3 regions of the Psychrobacillus sp. AK 1817 genome follow, and region 2 is predicted to be linked to each of the others. Evidence: riboswitches for the same ligand, from Rfam matches in the RefSeq annotation. Region 2 holds a riboswitch; each other region holds the start of a gene.
The links. A riboswitch is a leader RNA that binds a small molecule or an ion and turns the genes downstream of it on or off. The one in region 2 is predicted to bind cobalamin.
Positions count from the first base shown of each region.

Region 1: another riboswitch for cobalamin. It lies ahead of D0S48_RS12730 (hypothetical protein); the one in region 2 lies ahead of D0S48_RS11105 (ribonucleoside-diphosphate reductase subunit alpha).
Region 3: another riboswitch for cobalamin. It lies ahead of D0S48_RS09170 (ABC transporter substrate-binding protein); the one in region 2 lies ahead of D0S48_RS11105 (ribonucleoside-diphosphate reductase subunit alpha).

Region 1 is NZ_CP031739.1:2,560,643-2,563,927, reverse strand. Features, by position in the region: gene D0S48_RS12735 (MFS transporter) at 1-1,003, opposite strand, end outside; cobalamin riboswitch at 1,106-1,295, shown strand; gene D0S48_RS12730 (hypothetical protein) at 1,523-1,741, shown strand; gene D0S48_RS20660 (hypothetical protein) at 2,087-2,263, opposite strand; gene D0S48_RS12725 (metal ABC transporter solute-binding protein, Zn/Mn family) at 2,598-3,285, shown strand, end outside.
Region 2 is NZ_CP031739.1:2,251,269-2,254,553, forward strand. Features, by position in the region: gene D0S48_RS11105 (ribonucleoside-diphosphate reductase subunit alpha) at 1-1,815, opposite strand, end outside; cobalamin riboswitch at 1,973-2,152, opposite strand; gene D0S48_RS11110 (DUF418 domain-containing protein) at 2,360-3,285, opposite strand, start outside.
Region 3 is NZ_CP031739.1:1,838,635-1,841,919, reverse strand. Features, by position in the region: gene D0S48_RS09180 (immunity protein Imm33 domain-containing protein) at 1-245, shown strand, start outside; gene D0S48_RS09175 (DUF1963 domain-containing protein) at 276-956, shown strand; cobalamin riboswitch at 1,113-1,255, shown strand; gene D0S48_RS09170 (ABC transporter substrate-binding protein) at 1,372-2,325, shown strand; gene D0S48_RS09165 (FecCD family ABC transporter permease) at 2,330-3,285, shown strand, end outside.

The sequences.
Region 1 (3,285 bases), 310 kb from region 2:
ATGGGTACATTACTTTTCGACTCACTTGAATTAAGACATAGCAAATAAACAAGCCAATGAAATACTTCGAAACTGCAAAGCCGATTAATGCTACCACTATACTGAAGCTACCAATAAAAAGACCGATATATATCGTTCGCAGATCCTGATAAATTGTACTTTTATTTAGAAAGTGAAGTATTGCAAATGACACGAGTACTATCACCAGCTGAATACCACCAGTCAATAACACTAGCTGTTCATTTGGCAAACTGGTTATTCTAGCCATCTCCAGTAGATGGGTAAGCCACAAACGATCAAAGCCCTCGCTATAAAAACCTATAAACAGAGCAATTAGAAATAGCATTCGCAGGATAAAGCTTGCTTTTGAATAATGAATGATTTTCCCTAAACTCTCTTTCATTGTCTCCAATGTATTAATTCTTTCAGTTATTTTTATTGGTTTAAAATGATTCTCTTTCATAAAAATTATAAGAAAAATAGCCAAGCCTATCATACATACGCCTCCCATAATAATAGGAAGATTAATCATGTAGTAACCGGTTAAAATACTTAACGGAATGGCAATTAATTGACCCAAATTTCCAGCCTTAGCTCCCCTCATATATGCTAAAGAGGCCTTCTCTTCTCCTATTTCATCTGCAATCCAAGCTTGCTGTGATCCGCTTGTAAAGGTATAGCCTATCCCCCATGCCACCTGGGCCAATAAAACCGTTATAAAATAAGGAAACAAACCCTCCAATAAAAAACCCGTCCCTATCAAAAAATAACCAATAATAATGGACAGCTTCCGGCTTTTTAAGTCAGATATGACGCCTGTTGGAATTTCAAAAAGAAATACGGTTAGCTCTAACACAGTTCCCACTAAAACAAGCTGCAACGGATCCAGCTTAACAACGCTTACTTGGTACAACAGATTGACTGTAAATATATAAGTAAAAAATAATTGCGATAGAAAGCAAATATGAATATACAGCCGATACGAATCTTTCATTCTAATCATTTCCCTCACCTCTCTATTGATTATAAAAAGGGAAACCATCGGCCGCTTATCCAAATTTGCTATAATGAATACCTTTCTTTATGTTATAGTGAAAGAACAATTAAATAATGTGTAGATTTAGGTGTTCTTTTGTTAGCAAGAGAACTTAAAAGGGAAGTTCGGTGAAAGACCGACGCTGTCCCGCAACTGTAAATGGGAGCGATTCTTTATAAACCACTGTAAGGTTACTACGGGAAGGAAAGAAGAGCGATGAACATGAGCCAGGAGACCTGCCTATTTCAAGTACACACCACAAGCCTACGCGGATAGGGGGTGTTAAGTGCAGCTATGTACAAGCAATAGCTTGAAAATACTGTCGTACGAAAAACATAATAAAATCACTGGAGCTATTGGGCTCCTGTTTTCAGCGTGGATTTTATTGAGTTTCCAAGCGTACTGACCATTAAATCATACTAACTAGCATCTTCTTTTTTATAAAAGAGGATGCTTTTTTATGTTAAAGGCGAAAGGATTTTGAAAATGAGAAAAGAGAATTTTATTGAACAATATAAACAAGTATTAATGACAAATTATGTTGCAAGTACATCAATATCTCTACAGTCTATCTATGATGAAATGAAAAAAGAAATTGAACTTAGTTCAACCTGGAGTATGAACGAAAAAAATATTTTTCTTCAAAATCTCATTGATGCCCATCATCAGATTAAAAATGAAATTTCAGGGAAATTGGAGGAATAAGTAAGGCGCATTCGCACGCTTCCAAAATGGTTTTGCCAATATTAACTTTGAAAAAAAGAATATATCTAAATTCTAGCTCCATGAACCCAGTGTTCAATTTATTTGGTTCGTCCAACAATCATCATTCATTGTATCTATTTATCAAACCAAAAGGCTCTCTTCTAGGAGTGGCAGGCGGAGACTACAGTGGAGGATCGCAAGCCACGGGTACCGCTCGCCGCGCCGAACGCATCCGCCTAAAGCTAAATCAAGCATGTCCCGAGTCATTTCAATACAAGTAGGATCTTAATTAAGGATATAAAAAACGAACCAAATGAGATTAATCATGTGGTTCGTTTTTTTGATTTAAAGGTCTTGGTAATCCCTTTGATATTTCCCGCCGTCTTTAACTTCTGAATGGTACAAAGCTTTAAGAGCAAAGCTTTTTTCTAGGTCATGCTCCTTCATTACTTCCTTCAATCTTTTTGCTAAGTCAGGACTAAATTTTACTAGCTCTTCCATTTTAGATTTTGAATATTGCATATCGTTACCTCCCTACTATCATTGTTCATACAGTATAGCACTTGTATAAAATACATACGAAAAAATAAAGGTTTTTCGAGTATCTCCTTTTTGGAATTCTTTCTAAACAAAATGCCCCTCACTTGCGTATTCTGCCCCAGATTTTCTTAACAACATATAGTCACCTTTTTTTCATTTTTACATAAAGTACTTTGACAATTCAAAAAATAAGTGTTAACCTATTGAACAAATATTTCCTTAAGGAAATTTATTATCATAAAAGAAAATAATATTTTTTTAGTCTAAAAGTTTCCTTAAGGAAATACTTTATAACAAAGGAAAAGGAGTGTGCTAAGTGAAAAAGATCTTATTTTTATTTATTGTGGCTGTTTTATTGGTTGGCTGTGGTAACAATAACGCAGGGGGTTCTGGGGAAGAAAAACCACTTGTCGTTACAACTACAGGGCAAATTGCAGATGCCGTAAGGATAATTGCTGGAGATTCTGTGGAGGTAAAATCCTTAATGGGCCCTGGTGTAGATCCACATCTTTATAAGGCTACTCAAGGCGATTTACAAGTATTAGAGGATGCAGATATTATTTTTTATAATGGTCTAGCTCTTGAGGGGAAAATGAGTGATATTTTTGAAAAAATGAAGAAGGACAAATCTGTAGTGGCTATTGGAGAAGTAGTTCCGAAAGATAGAATCTTAAATGACGAGGCTCATCCAGAATTATTTGATCCACATATTTGGTTCGACATTGAGGTTTGGAAATTGGCTACACACGAAATCACAAAATCACTTACGGAGGAATTTTCCACTGATGGAGATCAGTTTGCAGAAAACGAAAGAAAGTTCTTTGAGGAACTAGATGAGCTAAATGGTTGGACGAAGGAACGCATTAGCGAAATCCCCGAAGAGCAACGGGTTCTTGTTACCGCTCATGACGCCTTTAATTACTTTGGTGAAAGCAATGGGATGGAAGTTCGAGGATTACAAGGTCTTAGTACAGATGCTGAATACGGTCTAAAGGATATACAGA
Region 2 (3,285 bases):
TTGCTCACGCAGACTTACCCATTCCTCTCCGTCATATTGACGGTTTTCAAAATAAGCCCCTGTTTGCCAATCAGAACCTTCGAATAAAGGGTAGGCCCCTTTTTCCTTCGCAAGATTTAAGGAAGCTTGAATCGTCAAATAGGCAATTCTTTCATATAAATTATCAGCAAGCTCTACTGCTTCCTCTGATTCCCAACGAATTTGCTTAAGGGCAAGTAAATGATGCCAACCAAACGTTCCAAGTCCAATTCCACGATACCTTGCGTTTGTGCGCTCTGCCTGTGGCACTGGAATCATGTTCATATCTATAACATTGTCTAACATTCTTACCTGGATGTTTATCAATCGTTCTAGTACATCCTCTGGTACTGCTTTACCTAAATTAATAGAAGAAAGGTTACAAACTACGAAATCACCAGGTTTTCTACGAGTTACAATCACATCGTCCTCTAGCTGGATGGATTCAAATTCAGTGGCACTTTGGTTTTGAAAAATTTCCGTACAAAGATTACTACTATAAATCATTCCAACATGCTTGTTTGGATTACGGCGATTCACTTCATCTCTATAAAACATAAATGGGACACCCGTTTCTAACTGGGATCGCATAATTCGCTTCATCAAATCTATTGCTGGAACTGTTTCTCGTGAAAGGCGATGATCCATTACACATTCTTCATACTTTTCTCTGAAAGAACCATCTCCACGTTTTTCATCATAAAAGTCTTCTAATGAGTAACCTTTGAGCTGACGAACCTCGTGAGGGTCAAACAAATGCCATTCTCCTCTTGCATCAACCTTTTCCATGAACAAATCTGGCAAGCATACACCAGTAAAAATATCATGTGCTCGAAGTCGTTCATCGCCATTATTTAGTCTTAAATCTAAAAATGTAAATATATCTTTATGCCACACATCCAAGTAAACAGCTACTGCACCTTGACGTTGGCCTAGCTGATCTACGCTGACAGCTGTATTGTTTAGTTGCTTTATCCATGGAAGAACCCCACTAGACGCTCCCACAAAACCTCTTATAGAAGAGCCACGGCTACGGACCTTGCCCATATAAACGCCTATTCCTCCTCCAAATTTAGAAAGTGTGGCTATGTCTGTGTTGCTATCATAAATTCCTTGTAGACTGTCATCAACCGTGTCGATAAAACAGCTAGAAAGCTGCCCGTGTGGCTTTCCTGCATTAGAAAGAGTCGGAGTAGCAACCGTCATATATAAATTGCTCATCGCCCAATAGGCTTCTTTAATTTTTTCTATGCGGTTTTCTTTTTCGTCCTTCATTAGCGTCATTGCAATAATCATCCAGCGTTCTTGTGGCAATTCTACAATAGTCTTATCAAAATCCTTCGCTACATAACGATCTAAAAGCGTTTTTAAAGCTATATATGTGAAGAGGAAGTCTCTTTCAGTAACGAGGATTTCTGCTAATTGCTCTAATTCCTCTGTAGAATAGGTTTCTATGATACGAGAATCATAAATTCCCTTAGCCGATAGCTTTTGAACGTTATCTGCAAACTTTGTATAGACTGCATCTGCCGTTGTATTTCTTCGTTCCGCTTGTTGCGAATATACTTCTGCTAAATAGATTCGAGCCGCCACAAATGTCCAATAAGGTTCATGTTCATCAAGAAAGCTCAGCGACTCTAAGGACATGGCTTTAGACCAGCTGGCAATATTGCCCTCTGGGTGTTTTTGTAGCCACTTGTCATGTGACCTCCTTAATGGTGCTATCTTTTCTTCCCCAAACTCCTGTGTTAATTGGTATAGTACCTGTTGTTTTTCTGTGTTTGAAATAGTGGTCATTTAGAATTCCTCCCTGTCTTTACATAACAAAAAAGCGATGGCTCTAGCCTCTTCGGCTGAGTCATCGCTCACGATTTTAAAGTAGGAAACAACAAGACGTATCGTTCGTTCAAAGATAGAGTCTCTCGCCCCCACCTCTCAACCCCCGAAGAAAGTGTTGCTTCACCGATAAACAGGCAGGTCTACTGGCTCGTGTTTCTTCCTTCTGCTGGCCTTCCCACGAAAAATCGCAGTGGCATATTCAACAGTCGTCCACACTTACAGTTGCGGGGACAGCTTCGGTATTTCACCGAATTCCCTTTTAAACCATAACGGTACCTTTTCATCGTATAAATACTATATATTGTGTTTTGATTACTTATATACCCTAACATATTGTGTTTAAACTTGTACATAGGTAAAAAGACTAGACGTTTGATACACAGCTTTATTTCTGTACATTAAACTAATTTCATATCCCTTTAATCGCTCTTTCTAATCTCTATTCTATATAAATTTTATAAGCTTTCGTAGCCGTATTATGAAAACTTACTTTCGTATTTATTCATACAGGCTTACCTTGCAGCTTTACCTTCTTTTTCTTAGCTTTCATATGACCGCTCCAGGAGAGGTTTGTACCCATTCGAAGAATCATTTCCAAGGGACCTCGTTTGAATACCTTCAAGTAGTAGTAGCTACCTATACATTGTAGAACAAAAATTACAAAGCCCAGCAAGACACTATTTAGCATGCCCAAAGAGCCAAATTGTCCTAAACCGTATCCGTAATAGATAAAAGTACAAATAACACTTTGCATAATGTAATTTGTTAAAGAAAGTTTCCCAACACTTTCAAAACCAATGAAAACCTTGTTACCTGAGAACTTTATAAATAGGATAGCAAATATACCAATATAGGATATACACAGTAATTGTGTACCCATTTGTAATAGAACTGCTGTCCAATTTGTTTCTTCTCCAATAATAGCGATAGATTTTAAAAGTAAACTAATTGGCAAAAGAGCCATACTTAATATATACCATTTTTGTTCTCGTTCCATGTGTAGAAATAAGCCACCCTTTGCAGCTGCCATACCAAACAAAAACATCGGTGACGTCAACAATGGTCCAAACAAAAGCATAAACAAGCTAAAAAATACTTTTTCCCCTTCACTTTCAAAATACAGTGGATCCTCTGTATTTCTGTGTTGCTTAATTTCCTCATAAGAGCCATTTTGATAGACTTCATTTGTAGTTTCTATGTATAATGATTGCTTTTCCAACTCTTCCTTACTTTTTTCTTCCATTCCATAACTAAGAGCACCAGTCAATACAAACAAAACAGTTCCCCATATAATTAAAGTTTTCTTTTTTCTATTTAAAAAAAGTAATAGGAATAATCCCATTAACCCGTAAAAGGCTAGAATATCCCCTTCCCATAAATAGGTTGAATGAAGTAAACCTAGAATAAAAAGAAATATAAAACGTCTCC
Region 3 (3,285 bases), 410 kb from region 2:
TGTTAAGAGACGAGCCAAGGGATGAGCAAGACTCTGGTTGGTCTGTATTAAGTGGTTATGAAGATGATGAATTTTTAAATAATCATGAAAATCTGCAATATATATCTATAGGGGTAATTTTAAATATTGATGACTCTATTTTAACTTTTATTGAAGATTTACCCCTCTGTGCATATGAGAGAAATGACAATGGCGCATTCTACAAAATAAATGATTATGATTGGGAGTCCTACTTAAGTGAATAAGCTTGGACATAGATTTAGGAGGTAATTGCGTTGAATATTACTCAATTAAAACAATCACTATTTAAACGAGCTACGATTTTTGAAACAGGAGGATCTCGGCCGACGGAAGAATTGGGAGAGAGCTGGATAGGAAATGTTATGTGGGGTAGCGGAGAAAATAAATCTCCTCAGTTTGAACCAATATGTACTATATTTCTAAAGAATTTACCTTATGTACCGAAGGAGCTAAAAAACATTCAGTTAATCTCTGTTTATATGGATTTTAATGTATATAATCATTTAATTGAAGAAAATTTAGCTTCTTTTTTTAAGATAAATTGTTTTACTAATATTAATGAAATACAAAAGATAAATGAACAATCTTCAAGAATGAAGTCTTTTCCATTAAAACCAATATTAGTTGAGAACGATACCCCAGCATGGGATTCAGAAGATATAGAACCAGAAATTCAAGATGAAATTTTACGTCTTGAATTGGAGAGTGATATAGAGTATTACGACGATATCGTCGAAAATATTTATCCCATGCACAAGGTTGGTGGATATCCATCCTATACACAGAGCGGAGTCTCATATGGTGAAGATTATCCGTTTGTCTTTCAGATAAGCTCTGATGCCAAGGCGCAATTCAATATAGTAGATAGTGGCAGTTTTTATTTTTTCTACAATCAAGATAAACAAGATTGGATTGTGTACTGCGATTTTTATTAATAGTCCAGTGATTACTCATAGATTACAAGGTTAAGGAATTAATGTTTCGCTAAACTCGGAAAATTGCTTGATATTAATTTATTTCTCGAATTTCTCTTCTAGTCTCCATCTCGACAACATTTAATTATAAGGTATAATAAATGCAAAGCAGCAATGGAATATTTTTTGCGTAAAGGTGCTCTAGTTACGGATTGCTAGAGTTAAAAGGGAAGCTGGTTAAAGTCCAGCGCGGTCCCGCCACTGTTAGTGATGCATATGCATCATAAGCCAGAAAACCTGCCCTTACGTGCATACCCATTACCTACGCGGATAGGTCTGGTGTAGGTCAGCTATCGGTATTTTGTGGCAGATTTATACCTATCTATCTCTCATCCTAGGATGGGAGATTTTTTATTGATTTTAGGAGGAATGAAGGATGAAAAAGTTTTGGTTAATTATAGGAATGACCTTGCTTGTGTTAGTTGGATGTAATGAGCAAGAGACACTTCCATCAGAAAAAGAAGATAGTTCAGAAATTGGAAATTCAGAAACTGCATTTCCGCTTACATTGACGGATGCTGTAGGCCAAGAAATCACATTAGAGGAAGTTCCGAAGACCATTATTTCCATGATTCCAAGTAATACGGAAATTCTATTTGCATTAGGGCTTGATGAGGAAATTGTCGGCGTTAATGATTACGAGAGTTATCCAGAGGAAGCCTTAGAAAAAGAAAAAATTGGTGGCATGGAGTATAACATTGAAAAAATTATCTCTTTGAATCCAGATATTGTCTTCGCTCATGAGTCCGTAGTAGGAATGGCTGACGCTGGGTTACAACAGCTACGAGATTCTGGTGTAAAGGTTTATGTAGTACAGGATGCAAAGGATTTTAACTTAACCTATACATCCATCGAGCAGATTGGTCGTGCAACAGGCAAGAATGAGGAAGCACAGGCCATTATAAAGGATATGAAGGCAAAGGTTGACGAAATTCAAGAAAAAGTTTCAAAAGTAGAAACAAAGAAAACAGTTTTTGTAGAAACCTCAGATGTGCCTGAGATCTATACTCCTGGTAATAATACATTTATGCAAGAAATTCTAACGATGGTCAACGCAGAAAATATCATGGCTGACCAAGAGGGCTGGTTCCAAGTCAGCCCAGAAGAAATTGTAAGTCGTAATCCTGATGTTATGTTAATCACGTATGATTACGTGGATGGCATTGTTGAAAAGGTCAAGCAACGTGATGGTTTCGATACAGTGACAGCTATTAAAAATAATGCAGTAGTACAAGTGGATGAGGATACCACAAGTCGCCAAGGTCCACGTTTAGTAGAAGGTTTAGAGGAAGTGGCGAAGGCTATCTATCCGGAGGCATTTAGTGAGTAAATCAATGATCGGTTACATCCTGTCACTGGCTACGTTGGCTGTAGCCATTTGGCTAGGTGTATCGGTCGGATCTGTAAAGGTGCCGATCAGTACTTTATGGGATACAGGAACAGATGCGATTGCAACTAATATAGTATGGAAGATTCGCATGCCGCGGGTTATACTCGCAGGATTAGTCGGAGCATCCCTGGCAATAGCGGGAGCGGCCTTTCAAAGCCTGCTTAAAAACCCACTAGCCGACCCTTATACACTGGGAGTGTCGTCCGGAGCATCTGTTGGTGCAGTGGCTACACTCTTTTTTGGAATTTCGGTACCTTTCTTAGGAATGTTCACCTTGCCTGTTTTCAGTATGGTAGGGGCATTAGTTACAATGCTCATCGTTATTTCCTTCGCAAGGCTAGTAGATCGCGCGATGAAAATGGAAACGATTATTTTAACAGGTATTATATTTAGCTCATTTCTTGGCTCAGTCATTTCCTTAATGATTGCTCTGACAGGTGAAGAGCTACGGCAAATTATTGGTTGGCTGTTAGGCAGTGTATCTATGAGGGGCTGGAGCTATGTTCAGATGGCATTGCCATTCATGGTAATCGGTTCCCTATTACTATGGTTAAATCGTAGGGAGCTAAATGCCATGCTCTTTGGAGAAGAACGAGCACAGCATCTAGGTGTGGATGTAAAGAAGCGTAAAATGATGATATTAATTGGTGGGTCAATGCTTACAGGCACAGCCGTATCAGTGTCTGGAACCATTGGTTTTGTTGGATTGGTAGTGCCACATATGACTAGACTTTTATTTGGCTCCGATAACCGGCACGTGCTTCCTTTGAGCTTTATAAATGGAGCTTCTTTATTGATCATTTGTGATCTTGTATCCCGTACGATTATTTCTCCAACAGAGCTTCCAATAGGGGTAATTACTGCGTTTATAGGGGCACCTGTTTTTGCTTTTATCTTCTT